2 regions of the Solibacillus sp. FSL W7-1324 genome follow, and region 1 is predicted to be linked to the other one. Evidence: a T-box and tRNA genes for the amino acid it is inferred to sense, from the RefSeq annotation. Region 1 holds a T-box; the other holds one or more tRNA genes.
The links. The T-box of region 1 lies ahead of trpS (tryptophan--tRNA ligase). A T-box ahead of a tRNA ligase gene usually reads a tRNA of that ligase, here a tRNA-Trp.
Positions count from the first base shown of each region.

Region 2: it encodes a tRNA-Trp, which carries the amino acid that the T-box ahead of trpS (tryptophan--tRNA ligase) is inferred to sense. The anticodon was not compared.

Region 1 is NZ_JBBOYH010000001.1:803,108-818,371, reverse strand. It holds gene mecA (adaptor protein MecA) at 42-695, opposite strand; gene spxA (transcriptional regulator SpxA) at 1,008-1,406, opposite strand; T-box leader at 1,872-2,088, shown strand; gene trpS (tryptophan--tRNA ligase) at 2,152-3,141, shown strand; gene fabF (beta-ketoacyl-ACP synthase II) at 3,386-4,627, opposite strand; gene MKY71_RS03770 (beta-ketoacyl-ACP synthase III) at 4,765-5,700, opposite strand; gene MKY71_RS03765 (YjzD family protein) at 6,157-6,354, shown strand; gene MKY71_RS03760 (ATP-dependent Clp protease ATP-binding subunit) at 6,657-8,786, opposite strand; gene MKY71_RS03755 (metal-sulfur cluster assembly factor) at 8,959-9,267, opposite strand; gene MKY71_RS03750 (prolyl oligopeptidase family serine peptidase) at 9,329-10,093, opposite strand; gene MKY71_RS03745 (Cof-type HAD-IIB family hydrolase) at 10,196-11,002, shown strand; gene MKY71_RS03740 (alpha-amylase family glycosyl hydrolase) at 11,056-12,507, opposite strand; gene MKY71_RS03735 (YisL family protein) at 13,108-13,476, opposite strand; gene MKY71_RS03730 (fumarylacetoacetate hydrolase family protein) at 13,676-14,578, opposite strand; gene MKY71_RS03725 (DUF418 domain-containing protein) at 14,718-15,264, opposite strand, start outside.
Region 2 is NZ_JBBOYH010000001.1:3,094,406-3,109,669, reverse strand. It holds gene perR (peroxide-responsive transcriptional repressor PerR) at 1-188, shown strand, start outside; gene MKY71_RS15595 (YgzB family protein) at 281-622, opposite strand; gene MKY71_RS15590 (nucleotidyltransferase-like protein) at 914-1,807, shown strand; rRNA gene MKY71_RS15585 (16S ribosomal RNA) at 2,152-3,706, shown strand; rRNA gene MKY71_RS15580 (23S ribosomal RNA) at 4,133-7,061, shown strand; rRNA gene rrf (5S ribosomal RNA) at 7,178-7,293, shown strand; tRNA gene MKY71_RS15570 (tRNA-Asn) at 7,308-7,383, shown strand; tRNA gene MKY71_RS15565 (tRNA-Ser) at 7,393-7,484, shown strand; tRNA gene MKY71_RS15560 (tRNA-Glu) at 7,501-7,575, shown strand; tRNA gene MKY71_RS15555 (tRNA-Val) at 7,605-7,680, shown strand; tRNA gene MKY71_RS15550 (tRNA-Met) at 7,699-7,773, shown strand; tRNA gene MKY71_RS15545 (tRNA-Asp) at 7,777-7,852, shown strand; tRNA gene MKY71_RS15540 (tRNA-Phe) at 7,873-7,948, shown strand; tRNA gene MKY71_RS15535 (tRNA-Thr) at 7,957-8,032, shown strand; tRNA gene MKY71_RS15530 (tRNA-Tyr) at 8,039-8,122, shown strand; tRNA gene MKY71_RS15525 (tRNA-Trp) at 8,133-8,206, shown strand; tRNA gene MKY71_RS15520 (tRNA-His) at 8,242-8,317, shown strand; tRNA gene MKY71_RS15515 (tRNA-His) at 8,358-8,433, shown strand; tRNA gene MKY71_RS15510 (tRNA-Gln) at 8,456-8,530, shown strand; tRNA gene MKY71_RS15505 (tRNA-Gly) at 8,542-8,616, shown strand; tRNA gene MKY71_RS15500 (tRNA-Cys) at 8,622-8,695, shown strand; tRNA gene MKY71_RS15495 (tRNA-Leu) at 8,739-8,819, shown strand; gene nagB (glucosamine-6-phosphate deaminase) at 9,260-9,991, shown strand; gene MKY71_RS15485 (DMT family transporter) at 10,027-10,905, opposite strand; gene MKY71_RS15480 (S66 peptidase family protein) at 11,034-11,945, shown strand; gene MKY71_RS15475 (hypothetical protein) at 12,171-12,680, opposite strand; gene MKY71_RS15470 (B3/B4 domain-containing protein) at 12,694-13,383, opposite strand; gene queG (tRNA epoxyqueuosine(34) reductase QueG) at 13,484-14,617, shown strand; gene trmL (tRNA (uridine(34)/cytosine(34)/5-carboxymethylaminomethyluridine(34)-2'-O)-methyltransferase TrmL) at 14,634-15,107, shown strand.

The DNA.
Region 1 (15,264 bases):
AAAGCCACCTAAACTCAGGTGGCTTTCGTAAACTGCTCTTCCTACTCAAAATACGTAATGATTGTTTCGAAGCAGTCTTCAGCAATGATTGTTTCCCCATACTCTTCAAGGCGATGCGCTGTAACTTTGGAAGCCTGTAAATATTCAGTACATAAAGCGATGATATTTCTCGCTTCCTGGCTTTCCAAATCTTTTAAATCTACATATAAATAGTAGTAGTCCTCCCATTTATACAACACAGACTCTATTCCTAAAGGTGCTGCGCGTTTTGCAAGAGGTATTAGTTCGTCAATATCTTTAAATCGGAATCGTGCGTTTTCAAGCGATTGTTCTTCCTCTTTTGCCGCTTTGCCAATCGCATTGAAAATCGATTCTTCCATTTCATTTAATTGATCTGATATATGAAGGTCATCTTCAAAGCTGCCGGGCATTGAAGAAGTTTCGGAGTCATTACCTACAGACGCGCGTGTAACAACGACTTCCAATCCACTTTCTGAAGCGTTAATATGAATCCAAATTGGACCATCTAAATCGAAATAATCATCTGTATTTATTTCACCAATGATATCCCAGAAAAGCTCTTCACCTTTTGCGCGATTGTACCAGATTTCTTCGCGTGTATAACCGCGGTCCTCGATATCACTATACGTAATAAATAATTTTAGCGTATTTTCATTAATGCGTTCGATGTCCATTAGACCTCAACTCCCTTCACAGTCATTGTATAGAACGTCGCTTTATTTCCAAGTGGCATACAATATGGCGTTCTATTGCATCGGAACCCAGATACTTTTAATATTAGAAGTATCTATAACTCTATTGTATGATGGATTGGATTAAAATGAAAAGGAAAAACATTATTCATCGTAAATTATTTGAATAATTGAAATTGTATTGCACGAAACACTTTAAATCAAGTCCTTAAGGTCTCTTTCTAATATGTTCTAAAATAAAAAAAAGATGCTACAATTGCACAATATGCATCCGTAACATCATGAGCGATCTATTTAATTAACCATGCGTTGGGCTTCTTGCAACTGGTACGCTCGTACTTTACGAGGCAGGAATCGACGAATTTCGTCTTCGTTATAACCGACTTGCAGACGTTTTTCATCTAAAATAATCGGACGACGTAATAGTCCCGGATATTCCTGAATAAGCTCATATAATCGTTGTAATGGCAATGTTTCAACATCGACATTCAACTTCTGGAAAATTTTCGAACGTGTTGAGATAATTTCATCGGTACCATCTTCTGTCATTCGTAAAATCTCTTTGATTTCACTGATTGTAAGTGGCTCGGAAAAAATGTTGCGTTCTGTATATGGGATATCATGTTCCTCTAACCATGCTTTTGCTTTTCGACATGAAGTACAACTTGGTGAAGTAAATAATGTTACTAACATTGGCTCACTCCCTCTCTAATTGATTTCAATTCAATTGCTAGATGCTGCTCCTGTTAATATGGAAGCATAAATGTATAAGTAAAACTTAATTTAGAATTAATTTAATTTAAGATTCTGTACCCATTATACATGAATAACCCATGTTTGAATATACATTGTCAATAAATAATTCAAGTTACGTAATAAATTTTATTACGCATTTCTCTCTAATAAGCACCTTTTCTATAATTTTGTGCCATAACAAATTTTACCCATAAAATAGTAAAATAAAACGTATAGATTTCCGAAGTTTTTTCTCAATTATCAAATGTTAATTGAGAAAAAAGTCAGATAATATGGGGCGATTTCTTATAATATAATTAACTATTTACTACTATTTCCATTTCCATTTCATTTTATTCCTTTTTCTTTAAATAAAACAATTGCTTTCTTTTCATGAGTTACGTTATAATCCTTTCAAGATTATGAAAAACGATGACGAAGAGTAGTACATTTAATAAGAATGCCTAGAGAGTCTGTGGTTGGTGCAAACAGATCATTCGTTAAATGGAATGGACTTCCGAGTTAGCTTGATGAACGTTTCTATTAGTAGTCCAGCTCGTCGCCTTCACGTTACGAAGCAAAGTGGCCAATTAAGGCAAGCTGGGTGGTACCGCGGATTTTAACATCATTCGTCCCTTCTATTTTCGAATAGAGGACGCATGATGTTTTTTTATTTTCATTTGATTTGAAGGAGGAACACCCAATGAAAACAATCTTTTCAGGTGTACAACCAACAGGAACTATTACATTAGGGAACTATATCGGAGCCATCAAACAATTCCCAGCGCTACAGGAAGACAATAACGCCATTTATTGCATCGTGGATCAGCATGCCATTACTGTGCCACAGGATCGCCTGGAGCTTCGTAAAAACATTCGCTCATTGGCTGCAATGTATATTGCATGTGGCATTGACCCGAAAAAATCGATCTTATTTATACAGTCAGAAGTCCCTGCCCACGCACAAGCCGGCTGGATGTTGCAATGTGTCGCATCAATCGGTGAATTGGAACGTATGACACAGTTCAAAGACAAATCAACAGGTAAAGAATCCGTTTCTGCCGCACTTTTAACATACCCGCCATTAATGGCTGCCGATATTCTTCTGTACAATACAGATATCGTACCGGTTGGCGAAGACCAAAAGCAGCATATTGAGTTAACGCGCGATTTGGCTGAACGATTTAATAAGCGGTACAATGATGTTTTAACGATTCCTGATATTCAATTGCCGAAAGAAGGCGCCCGTATCAAATCATTGCAGGAACCAACGAAAAAAATGTCAAAATCAGATACAAACTCTAAAGCGACGATCCGCCTGCTTGATACAGCTAAAGAAATCGAAAAGAAAATCAAATCGGCTGTAACGGATTCTGAGGGAATCGTTAAGTTCGATATTGAAAACAAACCGGGTGTATCAAACTTACTTATCATTGAATCTGCCTTATCCGGAACAGCAATTGCAGATTTGGAAGCGAAGTATGAAGGCAAAGGCTATGGTGATTTTAAAGCTGGAGTAGCACAGGCTGTTATCGACCACTTAACACCAATTCAGGAACGCTATTATGCACTGATTGACTCACCGGAACTTGATGAAATTTTGGATGAGGGTGCAGTAAAAGCGAATGCCATTGCCTCTAAAACGCTCAAGAAAATGGAGAACGCGATGGGCTTAGGCCGTAAACGACGCTAATCATACCGCCTATCGCAACAAGCAGCATATACAACTCTGCTCCATGTACAATGTACATTAATACAGCATGCCATGAATAACCGAGCGTGCGGTAATTCAAGTACAAAATCATATTACTGATCGACATGACACTGAGCCCATAAAAAAATAAAAAAAGTACGAAACGTGTCAAAACACCATCCTTCGTACAACTATACGAAAAACGAACGTGCGATAGAAGAAGCACGTTCGTTTTTTATTATTATTAATCTGTAAATTTTTTGAATAGTAAACAAGCATTATGCCCGCCGAAACCAAGTGAGTTGCTTAACGCATATTCCACTTCTGCTTTTCTTGCGGCATTTGGTACATAGTCCAGATCACATTCCGGATCCGGTTCATGTAAATTCATAGTTGGCGGTAAAATACCTTCCTTCAATGCCAGTACCGTGAAGATCGCTTCAATACCACCCGCTGCCCCTAATAAATGGCCAGTCATACTTTTCGTTGAGCTCATCGCCAACTTATAGGCATGGTCACCAAACACTGTTTTAACTGCCTGCGTTTCGAATAAGTCATTATATGGTGTACTCGTACCGTGTGCGTTAATATAACCCACTCGGTCAGGTGATACTTGTGCATCATCGATTGCCATTTGCATTGCACGTGCTGCACCTTCACCATTTGGAGCCGGTGCTGTAATATGGTGGGCATCCCCTGTCGAACCATACCCAACTACTTCACCGTAAATTTTTGCACCGCGCGCTTTTGCATGTTCATACTCTTCCAGAATTAAAATCCCTGCACCTTCGCCAATAACGAAGCCGTCACGGTTTTTATCGAATGGACGTGATGCAGTTGCCGTATCCGGATTCAATGATAATGCTGTGTTTGCACAAAAGCCTGCTACCGCCATTGTGACGATTGGCGCCTCTGCTCCACCTGTAATCATGACATCCGCGTCGCCACGCTCAATTACTTTAAATGCGTCACCAATCGAGTTTGTTCCCGATGCACATGCCGTTACGGAACAAGAGTTTACCCCTTTTGCACCAAGATAAATCGAAACTTGTCCAGAAGCCATATCCGGAATCATCATCGGCACGAAAAACGGACTTACACGGCGTACACCGCGTTCCTGGAAAGTTAAAAACTGCTGTTCATGTGTTTCCATTCCGCCGATACCTGAACCGATCCATACACCTACACGCGGCGCCATTTCTTCAGTAATCGTCAAGTTGGCATCTTTTGCGGCCATCATGGAAGCAGCGATCGCATAATGTGTAAAGCGGTCCATTTTGCGTGCTTCTTTCTTCTCGATATAATCTTCTATATTAAAATCTCTTACTTCTGCAGCTACAGAAACTGGAAATTTACTCACATCTACACGTGTTAATGGTCCAATACCAGACTTGCCTGCAATTACATTTTCCCATGCCTGCTCTGCACTGTTTCCTACTGGCGATACTGCACCGATTCCTGTAACAACAACTCTTCTTTTCTCCATTATTTAACACCCTTTTCTAAGTTAAGTTCTTTCCTATTTAAAGGTTTATTTTCAATTCCGTTCGGGGGCAGGACACGAATCCGTTGCCACAGGACGTGACGATTTTAGTATTCGTTCTTTCCCCCACATTCACGTTCTTATTTACCCCACTTTAACGCAAGTGCGCCCCATGTAAGGCCTCCGCCGAAACCTACTAAAACAACGATATCATCATCTTTGATTTTCCCTGATTCCAAATCTTCTACGATTGAAATACCGATTGAAGCGGCAGATGTATTCCCGTATTTCTGGATTGTTTTCGACATTTTTTCCTCTGGTAATTCTAGACGTTCTCTTGCGGCTTCCATAATGCGGATGTTCGCCTGATGCGGTACTAAATAATCGACATCTTCCTTCGTCAGGCCAGCCTTTTCGAGTACATTTACGGCAGATTCGCCCATTTGACGAACAGCAAATTTAAATACTTCACGACCGTTCATTGTAATATGATTTTCAGGATTTAAATAAAGATGCTTTCCACCTGTTCCGTCAGCTCCAAGTTCGAACGATAAAATTCCGCGCCCTTCCGAAACTTTGCCGAGAATCGCCGCACTTGCGCCATCTCCAAATAGAACAGCTGTGTTGCGGTCATCCCAATCCACAATTTTCGACAGTTTTTCAACACCTACTACTAATACATATTCATAGCTATTGCTCTCAATAAATTGTTTTGCAATGGCCGTTCCATAAATAAATCCTGAGCACGCAGCGGACACGTCCATCGCACCACATCCCGAAATTCCAAGTCGCTCTTGAATTTGGCACGCCACACCCGGGAAATTCTGATCCTGTGTAACTGTTGCAACGATGATAAGGCCGATTTGATCCGGTGTAATCCCTGCATTTTCGATCGCTTGCACTGCTGCTTTATATGCTAAATCCGATGTTTCTTCATTCTCGGCGATAAAACGGTTTTCAATTCCTGTACGAGAACGAATCCACTCATCTGATGTATCCAATACTTTTTCAAAATCTTTATTTGCTATAGCTTTTTCCGGAACATATTTCCCCATCCCTATAATACCGGCATTCATATAATAGCCCCCTTGTTTTTCATCACTCAAAAAATATAACTAATTATTAGTAGTTGGTACTAATTATAGAGCATAATTATTTTGAACACAATTAAAATTTCTGGAAAACGAGGGATTAGGGATTTATACATGTTTTTTGTTCGAATAAAATGGCTATACTATTTGTTAACACATCTTCATGAAATTTAATGGCTGATGAAGTTTTTTCGGTTCGTTTCTTACATTTAATGTTAAAGGGCAAATGGACAAAATCGTTCAAATATTAGACATACAGCTTCCAGCTAATTTCCCCATTTTCCTTGTTAAATCCTACTTAAAAAAGCAATAAAAACAAGCATTTATGACAACTTCAAGAATAATTTGATTCGCCCTTTTAATTTGATGAATGCTTGTGGTATGATATTGAAGATGTAATTTCACAATAACGTTATAAATAAGTTCAATGAGGTGAATTTGATGCAATATATCATTACGTTCTTTTGGTCATTCTTATTAGTTTCAATGCTAAACTATGTAGTAAGTTCTGTATTAAGTGTAGATTTTAACTTCATGAATGGCGTAATCGTATCATTAGTATTCAGCGTATTAGTTATTATTATCGCTGCAATCATTCCAAACGAATCAACTCCAGAAACAGAAGCAGAGCATCACTAATAGATAACAAGGGGCTGTCCGGTAAAACTACTGGACAGCCCCTTGTTATTTTCGCCTATTTTGAAGGTGCGCGGATTTTAATAGAAGACTTTTAACTTATTTTAGAAGGTTTGTATATCTTTTTAGACAAATCGACCCGTTTATTTGAACAGTTGCACTGCTTATTAGAATAAAGGGCATTTATATTAGAACTTCCGTCTTTTATTGGAACTTTTTCATTTTTATTAGAACATCATTCAGCTTTATTAGAACATCCCACGCAAAAAAGCTTGTACGCATTCACGTACAAGCTTTCATCACACTTAATTTGTTTTTATGACTAACTCTTCATTTTCCAGTTTAATCGATAAGCTTCCGCCCGCTGTAACTTCACCTTTTAACAGCTCACGGGCAACGATTGTTTCCAAATGGCGTTGGACGAAGCGTTTAAGCGGACGTGCACCAAACTGCGGATCAATCCCGTGCTTCACAATCCAGTCTACCACTTCCCCATCAACAGACAATGTAATTTCCTGTTCTGCGACCCGATCTTGAAGCTGTTTTACATATTTCCAGGCAATTTTATGGAAGTGCTCATTCGATAATGCATGGAACATAATAATATCATCCATCCGGTTTAACAACTCCGGCTTAAAGTGCTGGCGCAATGCCGCTTGGACAAGCTGTTCCACTTCTTCTGACGCTTCCAGTAAAAACTGTGAGCCGATATTGGATGTCAAGATGATAACGGTATTCGTAAAGTTGACGATCCGTCCTTGGCTATCGGTAATACGGCCATCATCAAGTACTTGCAGTAAAATATTCGCAACATCCGGATGCGCCTTTTCGATTTCATCCAGCAGAACAACAGAATATGGATTACGGCGAACCGCTTCTGTCAGCTGACCGCCTTCTTCATAGCCAATATAGCCTGGAGGAGCTCCGACTAGCCGTGATACAGAATGTTTCTCCATATACTCGCTCATATCAATGCGGATAAAATGGTCTTCTGAATCAAACAGTTGTGCCGCCAATGCTTTTGCCAGTTCCGTTTTCCCGACACCTGTTGGACCGAGGAACAGGAAGCTTCCGATCGGCTTATTCGGGTCTTTAATACCGGAACGCGCACGCCAAACGGCTTCCGTCACATAAGTTACCGCATCGTCCTGACCAACTACCCGTTCATGCAAAGTATCTTTTAAACGGAGCAGTTTTTCACGTTCACCTTCAACAAGTTTCGTTACCGGAATACCTGTCCAGCGTGAAATTATTTTAGCGATTTCTTCTTCGGTTACCTCTTCACGCAGCATCCGGTTTCCTTCCGACTGTTTCAGCTGCAGTTCCAGTTCGGCGATTTCCTTTTCCAGCTGCGGTATTTTACTGTATTGAAGCTCACTTGCCCGCGCTAAATTACTGCCGGAAATAAATAAGTCATCGCGCTCGGCTTCCATTTTTTTCAGTTCATCTTTTTTGTCACGAACGATTTGCAGGCCGTTTTTCTCGAGTTCCCACTGTTCCTTCATTGACTTGATCGATACTTCCAATGTATCTATTTCATCTGTAATCATTTCCAGACGTTTTTTACTCGCATCGTCTTTTTCTTTTTTCAGTGCCTGCTGCTCAATTTTAAGCTGTGTCAGGCGGCGTGATAACTGATCCAGTTCCTGCGGCATTGAATCGATTTCAATGCGGATCATTGCACATGCTTCATCGACAAGATCAATTGCTTTATCCGGTAAAAAGCGGTCGGTAATGTAACGGTTTGCCAGTTGAGCCGCTGCAATAATCGCACGGTCATGTATGCGAACACCACGGTGATGTTCTTCAAAACGGTCTTTTATTCCGCGTAAAATAGAAACCGTATCTTCAATAGAAGGTTCTCGCACCATTACTTGCTGGAAGCGGCGTTCCAATGCAGGGTCTTTCTCAATATACATACGGTATTCATCCAATGTTGTTGCTCCAATACAATGCAGTTCACCACGTGCAAGCATTGGTTTCAGCATATTTCCCGCATCCATTGCTCCGTCCGTTTTCCCTGCACCGACAATTGTATGGATTTCATCGATGAATAAAATGATTCGCCCATCGGATTCCTTCACTTGCTTTAATACAGATTTCAGCCGCTCTTCAAACTGCCCGCGATACGATGCCCCTGCAATCAGTGCGCTCATATCCAGTTCATAAAGCTCTGCATCCTTCAATCCTTCCGGAACATCCTGTCTAACAATTCGTTGTGCCAGTCCTTCGACAATTGCTGTTTTACCAACACCCGGCTCACCGATGAGGACAGGGTTGTTTTTTGTTTTACGTGACAGAATACGAATGACGTTCCGGATTTCCTCATCTCGTCCAATAACCGGATCCATCTTACCGTGTTTTACTTGTTCAATTAAGTTGCGTCCAAACTGTTCTAATGGCGGACGATTATCTTGTGTTTGGTTAAATTGCATAGAGTGCACCCTTTCCTTTAGTTTGACCTTTTTTGATTAATTTAATTATAAGTCAAAGATGGTCAAACAACAAATAATTACGCCCTGTTTTCTTCGTAAAAGTTCTAAAAAAAATCGATCACTTTGCCTATATGCAAAATGACCGAATTTCAATTTATTTATTCACTTCTTATTAACGAATGCCTAATGCCATTTTTGCATAGCGGGACATATTGTCTTTAGACCATGCCGGTTGCCATACGATATCAACTTTTACTTCTTTAATTTCCGGTAATTCGCTAAGTGCCGTTGTTACTTGGTCAACGATAACCGGTGCAAGCGGACAGCCCATTGATGTTAATGTCATTGTAACAGTTGCTAAGCCCTCATCTGTTAAATCCACTTCATATACTAAGCCTAAGTTGACGATATCAATGCCTAACTCAGGGTCAATTACGTTTTCCAATGCACCTAACATACTTTCTTTCATATCGTGATCAATTGCCATTTTAAATTTCCCCTTTCGCCTTGGTGTTATTGTTTATCATAGCAGAACGTATCCTTTATGCCAAACAATGCGCCATAAATTGCGTGACTTGCAAAATCCCGTTTCTCGATACCGCATGCCCAGCTTTTCGTTCTGCCAAATAAGTAATATGTTCTGCTTTTTTTTCTTTTTCCAGTTGTTCAATATAATCTCGGCTCATATGATAAGGAACGACCGTATCACGCTCCCCATGCCAGAAAATAATCGGTTTGTTCGCCCATAATTCCTCATGCTGCTCCATATCGAATTTTTGCAGCATTTGAATCAGGCCAGATTGCTGTTCTTCGGATAGCGGGAATGTTACGCCTTTTTGCTTTAAATCCTCTACTTGATGGAGTGCCAGTTTCGTGTAGCTTGTCGTTCCCATGCAAATACCTGCTGTTTCAATCCATGGATAGATCGCTAAACAACCCGATGTTACAATGCCGCCCATTGAAGTTCCGGCAATGCCAACCTTATTTCCTGCCAAGTTTTTCAGCTTCAATTCTTCATAAATAGTATGTACTTCTTCCACTGACTTTAATACAATTTTCCAGAAGTTAAAGTTCATCTGGTCTTCCGTCAATTCATTCGAGCGCTCACCATGCATTAATGCATCCGGCAGTATAACACGTACACCTCGTTGCACAAACTGATAAGCGTAATGTAAATTATGTTCCTTTGCGCTCATAAAACCATGAAGAAAAATAACGACCGGTGTTTGCTCATCCATCGTTTCATCATATACATGCAGTAATGGAATGGACTTCCATTGTTCTTGATCTACTATCAAATTTCTCACCTCTTTGTTTACATTAGCAAAAATTGGTCGATGTTTCAAAACTTTGACGAATGCTATTTTTGCACGTTACAATTATACCCAGGCTAAAGGAGGCTTACTCTTATGAACGAACATTTAATTGTATTAGATTTAGACGGCACTTTATTGACGGACGAGAAAAAGATTTCTGCGCTGACAAAGGAAACTTTGTTGAAAGCAAAAGAAGCTGGTCATCAGGTGATGATTGCGACAGGACGTCCGTATCGTGCGAGTCAGCTTTATTATCAGGAGCTGAGTTTAACAACTCCGATTGTCAATTTCAACGGAGCCCTCATCCACCATCCTAAAAATCCAATGTGGAAACCCATTCATACAACAGTGGATTTGAGTGTAGTCCACGATGTTGTAGAATCCGTTCATAAATATGAATATGATAACTTAATCGCCGAAGTGATGGATGACGTATATCTCCATCGTGAAGACGAAGGTGTGCTTCAGTTGCTGCATATGGGCAACCCGACTATTTTAACCGGCGATCTAAAAGATATATTAAAGGAAGACCCGACAAGTTTGCTTATTCAAGCCGATGATGTAAATACACCGATCATCCGCCAACATTTACAGGATGTTCATGCTGAACTGATTGAGCATCGCCGTTGGGGAGCGCCATTCCCGATTATTGAAATTGTCCATAAAGGGTTGAGTAAAGCAGTAGGCATTGACTATATTGCAAAAGAAATGGGCATTCCGCGCGATCGTATCATTGCATTTGGCGATGAGGACAACGACATGGAAATGATTGAATATGCAGGCGTTGGTGTTGCGATGAGTAACGGTATTGACGATTTGAAATCTATCGCCAATGAAATTACACTATCGAACAATGAAGACGGCATCGGGAAATTCCTGCAAGACCGCTTAAAACTGTAATAAACTAGAAAAAACCTGGCAAAGCATAGTGTCTGCTTTTCCAGGCTTTTTTACTATTGTGCTGAATTCTCGGCACGGCGTTTTTTTCCGCGTTTCATAATCGCTATCATAAATGCTGTGTACAGCACAACAACTAACCCAAGCGCCACAATGTAGGATGTGTTAATGCCACGCGCATCAATCACCTGGTACACTTCCACCATTTCACGGTCTAAAATAATGGCATAGTTGCCGTCCTTATTTTCACGGATAATTTCACTGTTGAACATCCCGCGAACTTCTTTTCCCTCACCTAGCTCAGCGACAGGAATATGCACACGTTTTGTTTTACTACTATTATTAATGACAACAATCCATGTTTCTTCATCGGATTTGCGTTCAAATACAACATAGCCGTCTTCATTTTCAAGCCATTTAAATTCCCCGTTACGTAAAGTGTCGGAATCATTTCGCAATGACTGAAGTTTTCCGACATAATCGGCTAGTTCCGAGTCCGTTTTAAAATTGTAGTACTGGTGCGCTTCAACACCGGCTTCCCCGTTCATTGCAATTTCAGATCCATATTGTACAACCGGCACACCAGGAAGTAATAGCGTGCTCGCAATGGAAATTTTACTGCGTGTCGGAGGATACATCCCTTCCTCTGTTGCCGCCAATGTAAAGCGGTCCGACCAGATTGTATCGGTCATCGATAAAACCGGCGTTCCCGATAGCATTTCCTCGATATGAGGCTCCAGTACTGTTGTATTTAAATCAACATTTTTAAATGCATTCGTGAAGTTAGTCGCTGTATCACTATAAAATTTCGCGTCAAAATCAGCGTCACTTTCTGCATTCGCAATTACATAGGCACCTGCTGCTTTTAACTGCTCGATAAAGCGATTTAAAAAAGCAGTATCGGCTTGTTCAATATTCGTCAATCGAACCCCGTCTAGTTTATATGTATCTACAAATTGTACAGCGCTGTTGATCAGCTCATTCTGTACCTCTTCATTCGTTAGGTCCCACTGGATTTTCCCATCATTTTCAGATGCCACAAATCCTTGTTTTTCTGCAAGTTCATGGTTTGGACTCACATTGGAAATCGGGAAATCCACCATTATTTTAACATCGCGTTTTTGATAAGCCTCGACCATTTTTTTAAATTCATCGGCTGTACCAAAACGGTGGTCAAACATTGTATAGCTCGTCGGCATCGAGCCATCATATTTTTCAGTCTCAAATACAGAGCCAATTGACAGCATTGTATAGCCCATATTTGCTACATAATCGATTTTCTTCAGCAATCCATTGAAATCCCCGCCCGCAAACATCGTCGGGTCTTGCGCATTTACTGCATCATCATCATTTTTACCGGTACCGTTAAAGAAACGGTCCACTAAAACATCATATATACTTTCATCTGCAATCGTACGCTCTTCCGCATTTGCAACAGCAGCAACTGACAATGAAGTCGAAAGCAGCACACCCGCAGCTAATGTACGAAACCATTTATTAAATCCCATTCATTTCCCTCTCTTTCATATACAGTCCATCGTCATTTTACCAAAAAAGATATAAACGTAGCTACCTTAAATAGTTATTTATAGGAAATTCGACAAATACGTGTCAGAAATGTGTATGAAGGGATTGATTTAGCTAAAAATTGAAGGCGCGTTGTTTTTAAATAGAGGATTGTATGTAAAACGTGGAGCCGAAAAAGTGGAACTTCCTTGATATAATGTGGAACGATTCTCCACATAGGTAGAACAAATCGCGGGAAATGTAGAAACTGCGGGGATAGTAGAACTTTATAGGTGAAATGTGGAACGTTGGGTCAGCAAAGTAGAACACTCACGACCTAATGTAGAACTTTTTCTCGTCAAAAGTAGAACGAATACATCTGAATGTAGAACACCCGGAGCTATTAGAACTTTCAGGATAAAATGTGGAAAGAGGAAACGGAAAGGTAGAACCTTTCCTCTATAAAGTAGAACGTCTCTCCCCTAAAGTAGAACAAAACACTACATAAGTAGAACGTTTCCCCGTAAAAGTAGAATCCACCCTTCTCCATACAAAAAAGCGTGTAAAAAGCCACTTCAACTTTTAACACGCTTCAATCTTTATTAGAAGTTTACACCGATACCCATGCTTAAGCCTAAGTATAATGTAATTAATAGAACGATACTGAACAGTACCCAGAACATATTGACAGATTTGCCTTTGCTTTTGCGTACTAATACCATTTCCATAAAGCCGATTACTAAGATACCAAATAATACTTTCATATCATAGTTCATGCCGCTTTCAGGAATTTTATCGCGCCACTCAAGGAATAAAGACAATCCTGTAACGATTACTAAAATGTACATTAAACGTAAGATCATGTGTACTGCTTTCAACTTTTTACCGGATAATGCAGCAATAAAGAATAATATTAATGCGATTGCCCAAGTCGTAATGTGCAAATGTGTCGTACTAGTTAAAAAATCCACGAATTTTCCACCTCTTCTATTTTTCTCTACAGGCATATCCTACCATGTAAAGCCCTCTAAATTCAATTGAATCTTCCAAGTTCAACGAGTTGTCATAAAAAAGCTAAATTTCTATGCAAAAAAGGCAGTAGATTTTCTTAACAATGAAAATCTACTGCCTATTAATATCGGAAACTAGTAATCCGTCATTATAAAACTATTAAGCAAATCGGTTTGCTAAAGTCCCGATTCCTTCAATTGCAATTTTCACTTCATCGCCTGCTTTTAAGAATTGAGGCGGATTCATCCCTTTTCCAACTCCAGCCGGCGTACCTGTTAAAATAACATCGCCCGGCTCAAGCGTTACATATTTTGAAACGGTCTCAATAATTTCCGAAACTGAGAACAGCATATCTTTCGTCGATCCATTTTGGCGTACTTCACCATTAACTTTCGTCACAATGGATAATGCATGCGGATCAGGAATTTCATCTTTCGTTACTAAATACGGCCCCATCGGACAGCTGCCTTCCAAACTTTTGCCTAAGAAGAATTGTTTATGTTTCTCCTGTGCATCACGCGCTGTAATGTCATTGGCAATTGTATAACCGAACACATAGTCAAATGCCATTGCTTTCGGAACATTTTTTCCGCGCTTGCCGATTACGACAGCTAACTCCCCTTCATAATCCAGGGAATCCGTTACATCTGCATGCACAGGTAATGTCGATTCATCCGGCGCAATTGCAGTTGGCGACTTCGTAAAGACAACGATATGTTCAGGTGCCTTTTCTGCACCCATTTCACGGGCATGATCACTGTAATTTTTACCAACACATAAAATATTTTTCGGTGTACGAGGAACTGGCGACAGCCATTCAATATCAGAATAAGCCAGTTTAAACTGAGCGCCATCTTCATGATTTTGAGCTGCCTCTACTAATTTACGAACTTGCTCAACAAATTCGTAGCCATGTGCAATCCCGTCAATAATTGTTTTCGGAAAGTCTTTTAGTACATTAAGTTGGTTTTGGATTTCGATTACATCCCAAACTGCCTCTTCTTTTTTCACTTTTGGGCCAAACTTTACTTGTTCGTTTACTTTAAATGATAACAATTTCATAACGTGGAGCACTCCTTCTGTTTTTTTACATCATACATTAAAACATAAACAATTACCTTACTTTTCTGACAAAAAGGGACTTAATTCGTAAAACTAAGTGTTCGGTGCATAAAATTTTGTACAGTACCGCATTCTTTGTTCACGATTCACGTTTCGCAGGTTTACCGTAAGTAAATCTTTTCAGCAATGCTTCAATCGGCCCTTGTTTATATTTCGAGAAGTAGATTTCCGCAATTAATACTTGGATGACGAAAATTCCGACCGCCATATAAATGCCCATTTGCACATCCACTTTCCCGTATAAACCAAAGCCCCAATTGTAGAAAAGCACCGTACAAATAACAGACTGCATCAGATAGAGCGTAAGAGACATACGGCCAGCCTTTGCAATCGGCGACAGCAGTTTTACAATGAACGGCAATTGTGTCAGCAATGTAATCGCCGCCATATAACCAATCGCCAATAATGGACCGCCAATATAAACTTGCAAGTATTCATTGCCGAGTGTTTGATCACCGGCTATCGGCAAGCTCTTCATATAAAGTCCGCCGCCAATACCAGCAACAGCTAAAATCACCCATATGATGATTTTTTCTTTTGCCCGCTCGATCAGACGCCATTTGGCAAGTGCCGCACCAAACAGCATATAGGGTAATATCGTAAATAGAGACGAAATCCACATCATG
Region 2 (15,264 bases), 2.3 Mb from region 1:
TAACGGGCGATCATTATCACATGATTTGTGATGGCTGCGGTAAAATTGTAGACTTCCACTATCCCGGTTTAAATGAAGTGGAGCAGTTTGCTTCGCAAGTAACGGGTTTTCAAGTTAATTCACACCGTTTAGAAGTCTATGGTACATGTCCTGACTGTTTAGCAGTCGGTGCAACAAAAGTTCAATAATAATCTAACCTAGTAACGGTTGTTGCTGGGTTTTTTTTATACAAAAAACTGGAGTAAAAGTTTGTTATCTTTACTCCAGCCTTGTTGAACATTTAATTTTTATTGTATTCTTGATTGAATTCTTTTCCTTCTAATGTAGGATCTAAAGTTAACGGTTCATTGCAGTACATGCAAATATCCACACGACCTAACACCTTTGTCCATTTCCCGCATTCCGGACAAACGACTTGAACAGCTTTTGTAGACAATAATCCTACCCAGGCGTATACAGCAGTACTGCCGATAATACAAAGAAGTCCAATTGTCATGAAGATTAATACAAGTATCTGATTATTTTTGAAGAAGATTGCACCATACATAATAACGAAGCCGATGAAAATAAGGGATAATGCAAAAGAGCGGATCTTATTAATTTTACTATTATATTTTTTCATTTCAATTGCCTCCTAATCTAAAATATACTATAACATGAATTGGATATAAATTAGTAGACAGGAAAGAATTAGGCGGCTCGTTAACAACTCTTAATACTATTTAAAAATGTTTAAATGAAGGGTTTTTGTAAATGAATGGCGAAAGAAAAAATAATGGCATTTCTATTATTTATTTTTAAGAAATGATGGACTTTCAGCATGGTTAAAGTTTATCGTCGTAATATTAGTTAATTTATCTTATAGCATCTACAAGGATATTATATAGAAGGTAAACTTTATAGGGGGATAACAATGGAACATATTTTAAGACCGATATATCAGGAACGTGCAAGTCAGCCGGAAACGCTTGGAGTAATATTGATAAACAAGCGTGAAGGTGCCGAGAATATGACCGATACATTTGATTCGGTTCTTTTAATTATTGTAAAAGAAAGTGATAAGCCTATTTATTCGAAACACTATTCATATGGTGAAGCGAAAATGGTGATGCATATTTTAACGGAGGAACGGTTGCGTAAATGGATTTTCATTGGCTCGCACAGGCGGTTAGTTGATTGGCTTTTCCACGGGAAAATTATGTTTGACCGCAATGAGTTTCTATATAAACTGCGTTCTGAATTGCAAGAGTTCCCATTCTTCGGTCGAAAATTAAAAACAGGTATACAGTTTGCCAAGTTAATCCGCCGTTATAAAGAAGGAAAAGAATTATTTGAGGATGGTCATTATTTAGATGCGTACAATCATGTGGTTGCTTCATTGCATCATTTAGGGAGACTATCGATTATCGATAGCGGGCATTACCCGGAAGTAACAGTGTGGGCCCAGGTGAAACGCAATGATCCTGCAATATATAAATTATATGAAGAATTGATTATGAGCAACGAAAGTCTTGAAAAGCGTCTGGAGTTATTATTTTTAGCAGGCGAGTTTTTAATCAATTCCAGAACGACAGATGGGGCACAGCATATTTTAGAAACAATGCTTGCACAACCTTCGTGGACAATTCAGCAATTGCATGATCATCCTGAATTGAGTTATTACTCTGTTGACCTGGAAGTGTTTGTTGAATACTTAATTGAAAAAGAGTTAATTTTAGTGGAAGCGGTTATCGCTAAAAACGAAGCGATCTTCCACAGAAACTATTATGTAGACAGACATTATATTGAATCCGAGTATGGGTTATAGTATATTAATCAGAGCGTTTAAAAACGCTCTGAAATTATTTTTAAAAAAGTATTGACGAAAACATTGAAAGTATTGTAATATATTAAATGTCGCTAAGACGTACTTGAAAACAACTAAATTACACACTCGAGTTTCTTTAAAAAACTTTTTCAAAAAAGTTATTGACAAAAAGAAACAGAGATGTTAAATTAGAGAAGTCGCTAAAACGACAAACGAAACACAATGAACCTTGAAAACTGAACAAGCAACGTTAATGAGACAAGCTTCTTGAATGAAGCAAACAATAGATTCCAACTTCTAACGAAGTTGGATCGCTAGCAAAGCAAATGAGCTTTCAAACTACTTTTATGGAGAGTTTGATCCTGGCTCAGGACGAACGCTGGCGGCGTGCCTAATACATGCAAGTCGAGCGGAAATTTTATTGGTGCTTGCACCTTTAAAATTTTAGCGGCGGACGGGTGAGTAACACGTGGGTAACCTACCTTATAGATTGGGATAACTCCGGGAAACCGGGGCTAATACCGAATGACACTTTTTAACACATGTTTTAAAGTTGAAAGACGGTCTTGCTGTCACTATAAGATGGACCCGCGGCGCATTAGCTAGTTGGTGAGGTAACGGCTCACCAAGGCAACGATGCGTAGCCGACCTGAGAGGGTGATCGGCCACACTGGGACTGAGACACGGCCCAGACTCCTACGGGAGGCAGCAGTAGGGAATCTTCCACAATGGACGAAAGTCTGATGGAGCAACGCCGCGTGAGTGAAGAAGGATTTCGGTTCGTAAAACTCTGTTGCAAGGGAAGAACAAGTAGCGTAGTAACTGGCGCTACCTTGACGGTACCTTGTTAGAAAGCCACGGCTAACTACGTGCCAGCAGCCGCGGTAATACGTAGGTGGCAAGCGTTGTCCGGAATTATTGGGCGTAAAGCGCGCGCAGGTGGTTCCTTAAGTCTGATGTGAAAGCCCCCGGCTCAACCGGGGAGGGTCATTGGAAACTGGGGAACTTGAGTGCAGAAGAGGATAGTGGAATTCCAAGTGTAGCGGTGAAATGCGTAGAGATTTGGAGGAACACCAGTGGCGAAGGCGACTGTCTGGTCTGTAACTGACACTGAGGCGCGAAAGCGTGGGGAGCAAACAGGATTAGATACCCTGGTAGTCCACGCCGTAAACGATGAGTGCTAAGTGTTGGGGGGTTTCCGCCCCTCAGTGCTGCAGCTAACGCATTAAGCACTCCGCCTGGGGAGTACGGTCGCAAGACTGAAACTCAAAGGAATTGACGGGGGCCCGCACAAGCGGTGGAGCATGTGGTTTAATTCGAAGCAACGCGAAGAACCTTACCAGGTCTTGACATCCCGGTGACCACTATGGAGACATAGTTTCCCCTTCGGGGGCAACGGTGACAGGTGGTGCATGGTTGTCGTCAGCTCGTGTCGTGAGATGTTGGGTTAAGTCCCGCAACGAGCGCAACCCTTATTCTTAGTTGCCATCATTCAGTTGGGCACTCTAAGGAGACTGCCGGTGATAAACCGGAGGAAGGTGGGGATGACGTCAAATCATCATGCCCCTTATGACCTGGGCTACACACGTGCTACAATGGACGGTACAAACGGTTGCCAACCCGCGAGGGGGAGCTAATCCGATAAAACCGTTCTCAGTTCGGATTGTAGGCTGCAACTCGCCTACATGAAGCCGGAATCGCTAGTAATCGCGGATCAGCATGCCGCGGTGAATACGTTCCCGGGCCTTGTACACACCGCCCGTCACACCACGAGAGTTTGTAACACCCGAAGTCGGTGAGGTAACCTTTTGGAGCCAGCCGCCGAAGGTGGGATAGATGATTGGGGTGAAGTCGTAACAAGGTAGCCGTATCGGAAGGTGCGGCTGGATCACCTCCTTTCTAAGGATTTTTCGGAATCATTCCCTTGGGGAATGAAACATTAACGTTTGCTGTTCAGTTTTGAAGGTTCATTCTTAAATGAATGAAATACTTCAAAACATTGCTCCTGACGCTTGCGCTTTCGTCGCAAAGCTGCATGAAGCAAAATCAGTGAAGCTTTGTCACGATGTGATTGAAGTCAGCTGCTTCGTTCTTTGAAAACTGGATAAAACGACATTGAAAGCAATAAATCAAATTTCTATTTTATAGATTTTTAAACAAGTCAAGCAATTGACGTGTAAACTTAAATCTTGGATCTAAACTTCATTTCATGAAGTTAGGCCTCTGGCAGATGTTACAGATTTTTTAAAGGAAACTTTTTGAGTGGACTCAAAAAAATCTGAACGCAATTACGCCAAGGCGAAATTGATCTAAGTGTTAACTTTTGGTTAAGTTAATAAGGGCGCACGGTGGATGCCTTGGCACTAGGAGTCGATGAAGGACGGCACTAACACCGATATGCCTCGGGGAGCTGTAAGTAAGCTTTGATCCGGGGATTTCCGAATGGGGGAACCCACTATCTTTAATCGGATAGTATCTTCACGTGAATTCATAGCGTGTCGAAGACAGACGCAGAGAACTGAAACATCTAAGTACCTGCAGGAACAGAAAGAAAATTCGATTCCCTGAGTAGCGGCGAGCGAAACGGGAAGAGCCCAAACCAAAGAGCTTGCTCTTTGGGGTTGTAGGACACTCTATACGGAGTTACAAAAGAATGAACTAGACGAAGCGACTTGGAAAGGTCCGCGAAACGAGGTAAAAGCCCTGTAGTCAAAAGTTCATTCCCTCCAGAGTGGATCCTGAGTACGGCGGAACACGTGAAATTCCGTCGGAATCCGGGAGGACCATCTCCCAAGGCTAAATACTACCTAGTGACCGATAGTGAACCAGTACCGTGAGGGAAAGGTGAAAAGCACCCCGGAAGGGGAGTGAAATAGATCCTGAAACCGTGTGCCTACAAGTAGTTAGAGCCCGTTAATGGGTGATAGCGTGCCTTTTGTAGAATGAACCGGCGAGTTACGATTACGTGCGAGGTTAAGTTGAGAAGACGGAGCCGCAGCGAAAGCGAGTCTGAATAGGGCGAATTAGTACGTGGTCGTAGACCCGAAACCAGGTGATCTACCCATGTCCAGGGTGAAGGTGAGGTAACACTCACTGGAGGCCCGAACCCACGCACGTTGAAAAGTGCGGGGATGAGGTGTGGGTAGCGGAGAAATTCCAATCGAACCTGGAGATAGCTGGTTCTCTCCGAAATAGCTTTAGGGCTAGCCTCGTGATTGAGAATACCGGAGGTAGAGCACTGTTTGGACTAGGGGGGCATCTCGCTTTACCGAATTCAGACAAACTCCGAATGCCGGATATTTATACACGGGAGTCAGACTGCGAGTGATAAGATCCGTAGTCAAGAGGGAAACAGCCCAGACCACCAGCTAAGGTCCCCAAGTAATCGTTAAGTGGAAAAGGATGTGGCGTTGCTTAGACAACCAGGATGTTGGCTTAGAAGCAGCCATCATTTAAAGAGTGCGTAATAGCTCACTGGTCGAGTGACGCTGCGCCGAAAATGTATCGGGGCTAAACGATTCACCGAAGCTGTGGATGCATACTTTGAGTATGCGTGGTAGGAGAGCGTTCTAACAGCGTTGAAGTCAGACCGGAAGGACTGGTGGAGCGGTTAGAAGTGAGAATGCCGGTATGAGTAGCGAAACATGGGTGAGAATCCCATGCACCGTATGACTAAGGTTTCCTGAGGAAGGCTCGTCCGCTCAGGGTTAGTCGGGACCTAAGCCGAGGCCGATAGGCGTAGGCGATGGACAACAGGTTGATATTCCTGTACCACCTCCTCACCGTTTGAGAAATGGGGGGACGCAGTAGGATAGGGTAAGCACGCCGTTGGTTGCGCGTGTTCAAGCAGTAAGGCGTGTATGTAGGCAAATCCGCATACTTTAACGTTGAGCTGTGATGACGAGCTCGTATGAGCGAAGTTCCTGATTTCACACTGCCAAGAAAAGCCTCTATCGAGGTGAGAGGTGCCCGTACCGCAAACCGACACAGGTAGTCGAGGAGAGAATCCTAAGGTGTGCGAGAGAACTCTCGTTAAGGAACTCGGCAAAATGACCCCGTAACTTCGGGAGAAGGGGTGCTTCTTTGGGTGCATAGCCTAGAGAAGCCGCAGTGAATAGGCCCAGGCGACTGTTTAGCAAAAACACAGGTCTCTGCAAAACCGTAAGGTGACGTATAGGGGCTGACGCCTGCCCGGTGCTGGAAGGTTAAGAGGAGCGGTTAGCGCAAGCGAAGCTGTGAATTGAAGCCCCAGTAAACGGCGGCCGTAACTATAACGGTCCTAAGGTAGCGAAATTCCTTGTCGGGTAAGTTCCGACCCGCACGAAAGGCGTAACGATCTGGGCACTGTCTCAACGAGAGACTCGGTGAAATTATAGTACCTGTGAAGATGCAGGTTACCCGCGACAGGACGGAAAGACCCCGTGGAGCTTTACTGTAGCCTGATATTGAATTTTGGTACAACTTGTACAGGATAGGTAGGAGCCAGAGATCTCGGAGCGCCAGCTTCGAAGGAGGCGTCGGTGGGATACTACCCTGGTTGTATTGAACTTCTAACCCATGCCCCTTAGCGGGGTAGGAGACAGTGTCAGGCGGACAGTTTGACTGGGGCGGTCGCCTCCTAAAGAGTAACGGAGGCGCCCAAAGGTTCCCTCAGAATGGTTGGAAATCATTCGTAGAGTGTAAAGGCATAAGGGAGCTTGACTGCGAGACCTACAAGTCGAGCAGGGTCGAAAGACGGGCTTAGTGATCCGGTGGTTCCGCATGGAAGGGCCATCGCTCAACGGATAAAAGCTACCCCGGGGATAACAGGCTTATCTCCCCCAAGAGTCCACATCGACGGGGAGGTTTGGCACCTCGATGTCGGCTCATCGCATCCTGGGGCTGTAGTCGGTCCCAAGGGTTGGGCTGTTCGCCCATTAAAGCGGTACGCGAGCTGGGTTCAGAACGTCGTGAGACAGTTCGGTCCCTATCCGTCGTGGGCGTAGGAAATTTGAGAGGAGCTGTCCTTAGTACGAGAGGACCGGGATGGACATACCGCTGGTGTACCAGTTGTCTTGCCAAAGGCATCGCTGGGTAGCTATGTATGGACGGGATAAGTGCTGAAAGCATCTAAGCATGAAGCCCCCCTCAAGATGAGATTTCCCATTACGCAAGTAAGTAAGACCCCTGAAAGACGATCAGGTAGATAGGTTCGAGGTGGAAGTGCGGTGACGCATGCAGCTGACGAATACTAATCGGTCGAGGACTTAACCACATTTTATTGCATAACTCAATGAAACGTTTATCCAGTTTTGAAAGAATGAAAAATTATTATAAAATACTTGACAAAATTGAAAAGTATGGTATAATAATTAATGTCTTTCTAAATAGTCTAGTGATGATGGCAAAGAGGTCACACCCGTTCCCATACCGAACACGGAAGTTAAGCTCTTTAGCGCCGATGGTAGTTGGGGGCTTCCCCCTGTGAGAGTAGGACGTCGCTAGGCTGTTATAGAATTATTCCGAAGTAGCTCAGTTGGTAGAGCATCCGGCTGTTAACCGGCAGGTCGCAGGTTCGAGTCCTGCCTTCGGAGCCATCAAATCTTGGAGAGTTGTCCGAGTGGCCGAAGGAGCACGATTGGAAATCGTGTATGCGGGTAACCCTGCATCAAGGGTTCAAATCCCTTACTCTCCGCCAGGCTTATTTATAACGAGGCCCGTTGGTCAAGTGGTTAAGACACCGCCCTTTCACGGCGGTAACACGGGTTCGAATCCCGTACGGGTCACCAAAAAGATACATAAGAAAGTATCCAGCGTTGGAGGATTAGCTCAGCTGGGAGAGCACCTGCCTTACAAGCAGGGGGTCGGCGGTTCGAGCCCGTCATCCTCCACCATTAAACAAATAATATTATCGCGGGGTGGAGCAGTGGTAGCTCGTCGGGCTCATAACCCGAAGGTCGCAGGTTCAAGTCCTGCCCCCGCAACCAAATGGTCCCGTGGTGTAGCGGTTAACATGCCTGCCTGTCACGCAGGAGATCGCCGGTTCGATCCCGGTCGGGACCGCCATTTTTATGAAATTAAACTGTGGGTTTGTAGCTCAGTTGGTAGAGCATTAGATTGAAGCTCTAAGTGTCGGCGGTTCGATTCCGTCCAAACCCACCATATTTTTTGCCGGTGTAGCTCAGTTGGTAGAGCAACTGACTTGTAATCAGTAGGTCGAGGGTTCGACTCCTTTCGCCGGCACCATTACCTGGAGGGGTAGCGAAGTGGCTAAACGCGGCGGACTGTAAATCCGCTCCTTAGGGTTCGGCGGTTCGAATCCGTCCCCCTCCACCATCCTTTTGATAGGGGCATAGTTTAAAGGTAGAACTACGGTCTCCAAAACCGTCAGTGTGGGTTCGATTCCTACTGCCCCTGCCAAATAAATTCTCAAAAATACTTAAAATAATATAGTGGCGGTTGTGGCGAAGTGGTTAACGCACCTGATTGTGGTTCAGGCATTCGTGGGTTCGATTCCCATCAGTCGCCCCATCTTTTATTTAGGTTTAAGTATTAAAATTATATTATAGTGGCGGTTGTGGCGAAGTGGTTAACGCACCTGATTGTGGTTCAGGCATTCGTGGGTTCGATTCCCATCAGTCGCCCCATTTTATATAATAATTTGAATATTGGGGTATAGCCAAGCGGTAAGGCAACGGATTTTGATTCCGTCATGCCCTGGTTCGAATCCAGGTACCCCAGCCATTTTTTAATTTGCGGAAGTAGTTCAGTGGTAGAACACCACCTTGCCAAGGTGGGGGTCGCGAGTTCGAACCTCGTCTTCCGCTCCAAATATGGCGGCATAGCCAAGTGGTAAGGCACAGGTCTGCAACACCTTTATCACCGGTTCAAATCCGGTTGCCGCCTCCATATTTCATTGAATCGGAATTCCGATTTTTTTTTACCTTAATTTGCCGAGTTGGTGGAATGGCAGACACGACGGACTCAAAATCCGTTGCCGCGAGGCGTGTGGGTTCAAGTCCCACACTCGGTATCAGTTCAATACAACAGATGAAACTCTTCAAAGCCTAACATAAATGCTTTGAAGAGTTTTTTGTTGTATTTGCTTTGTATACTAGCAAGTTTTTAATTCTCTTAAAAGTATTTCCTACAGCAAGCAATTATTTCAATACAACTGTGTAGTTATCTTATAAAAAGTAATACTGTAAAAGATATTTTTTAAGTATTTATACAGAAATAAAGTTATTCCATAAGTTTATTTGCTTACTCCATTTAATATTGGAAAGGTAGAAAAACTATATATATTTTGCGTCATTACATGCTCTTTTTAATAGGAAATAAGACGTTTTTTTCTAGCTTCTTAAAAATATTTGCTATAGAATGAACATTATAATGGTAGGAAAACAAGAAGCCGTAAATATTATTTATACAATAACAAATATGTATTTCAGTGAGGAAGTAGGGAAATAAAAAATGAATGTAGTAACAAACTTTAAGTGGATTGAAGCAGCAAACTATGATGAGATGAGTAAAATTGCCGCAACAATTTTTATAGATCAATTGAAAAAAAATAGTGAAACAGTACTTGGTTTAGCTACAGGGGGGACTCCGGAAGGCTTTTATAAAGAACTGGTTGCAGCATACAAAGCAGGTGAGGTATCTTTTGCACAGGCCAAGTCCTTTAACCTGGATGAGTATGTCGGAATTGATCCGGCAAATGAATCGAGCTACCATTATTATATGGATCATCATCTGTTTAATCATGTCGATATGAAACGTGATAATATCAATTTACCGGCTGGCATTCAATCGAATTTAGAAAAGGCTGCAGCTGAATATGAAGCGATGATTAAGGCAGCAGGAAATATTGATATTCAGCTTTTAGGAATCGGTGGGAATGGACATATTGGTTTTAATGAACCGGGAACTCCTTTCGATGTAGGTACACATATTATAGAACTTGCGCAGTCTACACGTGAAGCAAATAAAGTTTATTTTGATTCAATTGAGGATGTGCCGACCCATGCCATTACTATGGGAATTAAAACCATTTTAAGTTCTAAAAAGATTGTATTATTAATTGCTGGTGCTTCAAAACAAGAGGCCTTTGATCGTTTGCGCAGTGGGATAGTTACAGAAGATTTCCCTGCAAGCGCTCTTCACAACCATCCGGATGTTACTGTTATTTATACAGATGTAAAATAAACTAAAGGAGTGCATACAATGTGCACTCCTTTTTATTATTTCATCGCTGATATAACGACTCCTGCAATAACAGCGATTCCACCAATTACTTGAGCAAGTAGGAGTTGCTCATTTAAAAACAATACAGCAAAGATTGTTGCAAAGAGGGGAATGAAGTTCAGGTAAATACTTGCTTTGTTTGCACCTAATGAGACAACGCCGGTATTCCAGCTTAAAAAGGCAACAATTGAAGCAATGATGCCTACATAAATAATTGCCCCGATTGTCGAAGTGTTCCATACGATTGTCTGTGATGTTGTCAGTAGTTCATATGCTGCGAATGGGAGTAACATAATGGCTCCGATTGCGATTGTTACTAAAAAAGTAGAGTAGCCAGGCAATTTGCCAGCGTACTTTTTAATGAGTAATGAATAGATACTCCAGCACACTACGGCAATTAATACGATTAAGTCCCCTTTGTTGAATGAAAATGAAAAGAGGCTTTGTAACGAACCTCCAGATATAATAAAGAGCACGCCGACTAAAGATAGCATCGTGCCGAACATCTGGAATTTTGTTAAACGTTCTTTTAAAAAGATGAAGCTCAGTATGTATATAATGATCGGTGTCGATGAATTCATTAATGATGCATTGATGGACGTTGTATAATGCAATCCGATGTATACGAGCGTATTGAATGCAGCAACTCCTGTAAGTGCTAAAATAATGACTGCACCCCAATGCTGTCTCAGGGCAGGCCATTCTTTTTTCGTTCGTTGGTAAGCGATAGGGAAAAATACGAGAAAGGCGACAATCCATCGTAAAAAGGCAAGAGTTATCGGAGGAATATCCCCGGAAACAGCCCGTCCAATTACAAAGTTACCACCCCATAATAAAGTAGCTAAAATGAGCAGTAGCTGTGGTGGAAATTTCATACTTGTACATCTCCTTATATTGGAAAAATGATTTTATCTATTATAGGGACAACCACATGGAATTTGCAATGCGCTTTACATAAAACGCTATGATACAATAGCCACAGAAGTAAAAGGAGGTCATTAACATGAAAATACGACCAGCAAGATTACAGCAAGGCGATACTGTAGGATTAGTAAATTTAAGCAGTCCGCTTAAGACAGAATCATTAGGTGATAAATTAGCGTTATTAGATGAGCTCGGTTTAAAGTATAAGCTTGGTAATACGGTACAGGATTATGAAGGCTATTTGGCAGGTACTGATGAGGAGCGAATTAAAGATTTCCACCAGATGATTGTCGATCCTGAAGTGAAGGCCGTCTTTTTAGTGACGGGCGGCTATGGGGTTTCTAGAATTATCGATAAAATAAGCTATCCATTAATCGAGGACAATCCGAAAATTATTTGGGGCTTTTCCGATGTGACGGCTCTACACACTCAAGTAAACGAGTTTGCAAATTTAGTGACGTTCCATGGCCCGATGATGTCCAGTCCAAAAGGGGAGCTGGATACTCTTTCTAAAAAGATGTATCAGCAGCTGTTCCAACCGATTGAAATTCAGTATACGGAAAGCATTTCTCCTCTTACAACAGTTGTACCGGGAGTGGTACGCGGCGAGTTGACAGGCGGAAATTTAAACCGTATTGTCAGTACGCTAGGCACGAAATTTGAAATTGACGTACGTGATAAAATTTTACTTCTTGAAGACATAGGGGAAACAATTGAGCAAATTGATTTAATGATGAACCAGTTGCGCCTATCAAGAAAGCTGGAGCTTGCAGCAGGCTTTGTTATAGCGGATTTTAATATGCCGGATGATACATACAGCTATGAGGATGTGTTGAAGGTAATTGAAGGGTATTTGAAGCCGTTTAACAAACCTGTGTTAGCAGGGTTTAAAATTGGCCACTGTGCACCTAATATCGCGATTCCATTAGGTGTGGACGTAATTTTGGATGCAGACGAAAAGACATTAAGAATTTTACCGGGTGTAGAGTAAATATTAAATATAAAAACAAAGACACCTTTTCACAAATGTGAGCAGGTGTCTTTTAATAACGAGCGAGCAAAAATACTCTATAGTTTGTGTTAGCTTTTACTATGGTTGGTTATGAGTGAAAGGTAACATTGTAAACGGTAAAGAGTTATTGGTTTCACCAGTTGTTGGGAATGCCGAAGCATAATCGCTCGTTATTACCTAGTTTGGAGTCTCACCGCCCCAGGTTTAGAAATAATTGCTGTCATCAAATTCAATTTCAACTTGATAGTTTTTCGCATTGATTAAATTGGACAGGCGATGTGCTTCCTTTTCCAGCTCATTTGCACGGTTTCGATATGTCATTGGCTCGTACAATGCTACGCGGTAAAGCATGGCATCACCGGAATTATGGTAAAAAGCTTCTTTTTCTTCTGAGCCAAGGTTTTTACAAAATTGGGCTTCTGCTCGTAATTGGCTCGCCAGTTCAATTGCTTCGACAATAGGCATTTCCTCATCTTTAAAGACAACCGTATTGTCGATGTTAGCACGGTAGATTAGAGCATCAAGTTTACGAGAATCATAACGTAGCTCTTTTAGCTCTGCTTCAAGCATCTCTAAAGAATAATCAGGTGTTTTTGGCTGTTCACCTTTTTCAATGATGACATGTGTTAATGAATGTACTTGCATTGTGCGTTCCTGAATTCTCTTCGTAATGATACTTTTTAGTTTTACTGCCTCAGCTAAGTTAATACTCAAATCATTCCACTCCTTAAAATTGAACTTTTGAATTTTCCTTCGATAGAATATGTACTTCATATTCGCCACCGCTAACTTGTGTAAACATGTTTCCTGCACTGCTCAATAGTTTAGTTGCCTCTTCTTCACTTAAGGAAGGGCGCAAATAAAAGATTTGCAGGGCATTTGTCGTAGCCTCTGTTACGGCCGTTCTTTTTGAATCAACAAAGGGGCTGCCGAATGGGCCATGCGCATCTTTTGAATGGATGATATTTTCTAGTGAATTAAAGCGTCCATTGATCCCATCATAGCCTGTCGTCTCATTGCCTACTTCGATTTCCACGCCGCCTTCAATAGCATCTAAATCATATATGCCAACAGGAATCTCAAATTGCAGTGAGAAGAAATTGTTTAAATCAACAGCAGAATGGAACGGAGCTAAATACTGCTGCTTAGCGATACGTCGCATCAAACTTTCCGCTGAGTGACGGTACCGGTTCGGATCGCCGCCGAAAGCCTTCCAAAGCTGGCGCCACTCTTTAATGCCAGGTCGTTCTGTCACAGGTGTTTCCTGTAGTTCCAAATACAGATTTTCCTGATAAAGTTGTGTGCGTCCTTTAATCATTTGAGGAGATTCTTCAACGATAATTTTGCTATAATGGATAAGGCCAATTTTTAATTGTTCATTTACTGAAAAAAGAGCTTCATTAATGGAAATATTCATGTAGAACACCTTCTTACATTGTTTTTAATGGGAAAAATACTAAATTATGTAATACGAAATAAATTTATATTTATTGTATCATTTGAAAGGAGCATGTGAAATGAAAGTACATCAACTTCAAGAAGATTTAGTGAAATATGCAGCATCTATTGGTGTTGATAAAATCGGATTTACAACCGCTGCTCCGTTTCATGAATTGAAGAATCGTCTGCGTCGTCAGCAACAATTAGCATACCAATCAGGCTTTGAAGAAGCAAATATAGAGCTGCGCACAGAGCCTTTAAAACTATTAGATGAAGCAGAAAGCATTATTGCGATTGCGATTGCGTATCCTTCTCGCATGCAAGATGCCCCACAAGGAAAAAAAGGGGAGCGCCGCGGCATCTTTTGCCGTGCTTCATGGGGGATTGATTATCATACAGCAGTTCGTGAACGTCTGCAGCTTATTGAAGCTTGGCTGCAAGAACGGGTACCGAATGTAAAGGTGAAATCGATGGTCGATACCGGGGAACTGGTGGATCGTGCGGTTGCAGAACGAGCAGGCATCGGCTGGAGCGCCAAAAATTGCTCTATTATTACACCTGAATTTGGTTCATACGTCTATTTAGGAGAAATTATCACGAACATCCCGTTTGCACCAGATACACCGATGGAAGATGAATGCGGTGACTGTACATTATGTATCGATGTATGCCCTACAGGAGCGATCGTTGCACCTGGGCAGCTGAATTCACAGCGTTGCATTGCCTTTCTAACACAGACGAAAGGATTTTTGCCTGACGAATTTCGTGCCAAAATCGGAAACCGTCTGTATGGCTGTGATACATGTCAGACGGTCTGTCCGAAAAATAAAGGAAAGCTCAACTGGATACATGAGGAATTTACGCCGGATCCTGAAATCGCAAAACCATTGCTTCAACCGCTTTTATCGATTTCAAATAAGGAATTCAAAGCAAAGTTTGGCCATGTATCCGGCTCATGGCGCGGCAAAAAGCCGATTCAGCGCAATGCTATTTTAGCGCTTGCCCACTTTAAAGAAGAAGCGGCAATGCCTGACTTAGTTCAAGTATTGCAAAAAGATGAACGTCCTGTATTGAGAGGGACGGCTGCATGGGCAATCGGAAAAATCGGAACGGATGGGGCAGAGGCTATTTTAATGGCTGCCAGAAAAACAGAGCAGGATGAAGAAGTGCTGGCCGAAATTGAAAAAGGACTGGCCATGTTAAATCATTAAGAGAGAAGGATCAGAAGTGCCAAACCATATCGTATTATATCAACCAGAAATCCCAGCAAATACAGGCAACATTGCCCGCACTTGTGCTGGAACGAATACATCATTACATTTAATCCGCCCTTTAGGCTTTTCAACAGATGACAAAATGCTGAAGCGTGCCGGGCTGGATTATTGGGAACATGTGAATGTTGTATACCATGATTCATTAGAGGATTTTATCGAGTACAGTCAAGATGGCGATGTGTACTTAATTGAGACATATAGTGATGAACCATTTACGACGCATGACTTCAGCAATTCAGAACGTGACTTATACTTTATGTTCGGAAGAGAAACGACAGGCTTGCCAAAGGAATTTGCAAAGGAGCGTGCCGATATGTGTCTGCGAATACCGCAAAGTGACCATATCCGCTCACTGAATTTATCAAACACAGCGGCAATCGTTATTTACGAAGTACTAAGACAACAAAACTATCCGGGGTTAAAATAAAACAAGGCAAGAAGCGTCTGATGCTTCTTGCCTTTTTCTTAGTGTGCCCGGCATGCACAACAGCCTGGTGGTGAAAGTCCACTACAGGCTTGGCAGTAGGAACTGTTAGCGAAAGACAAGGGTGTCCATGGTGACGTGGAATCTGAAGGAAGTCGGA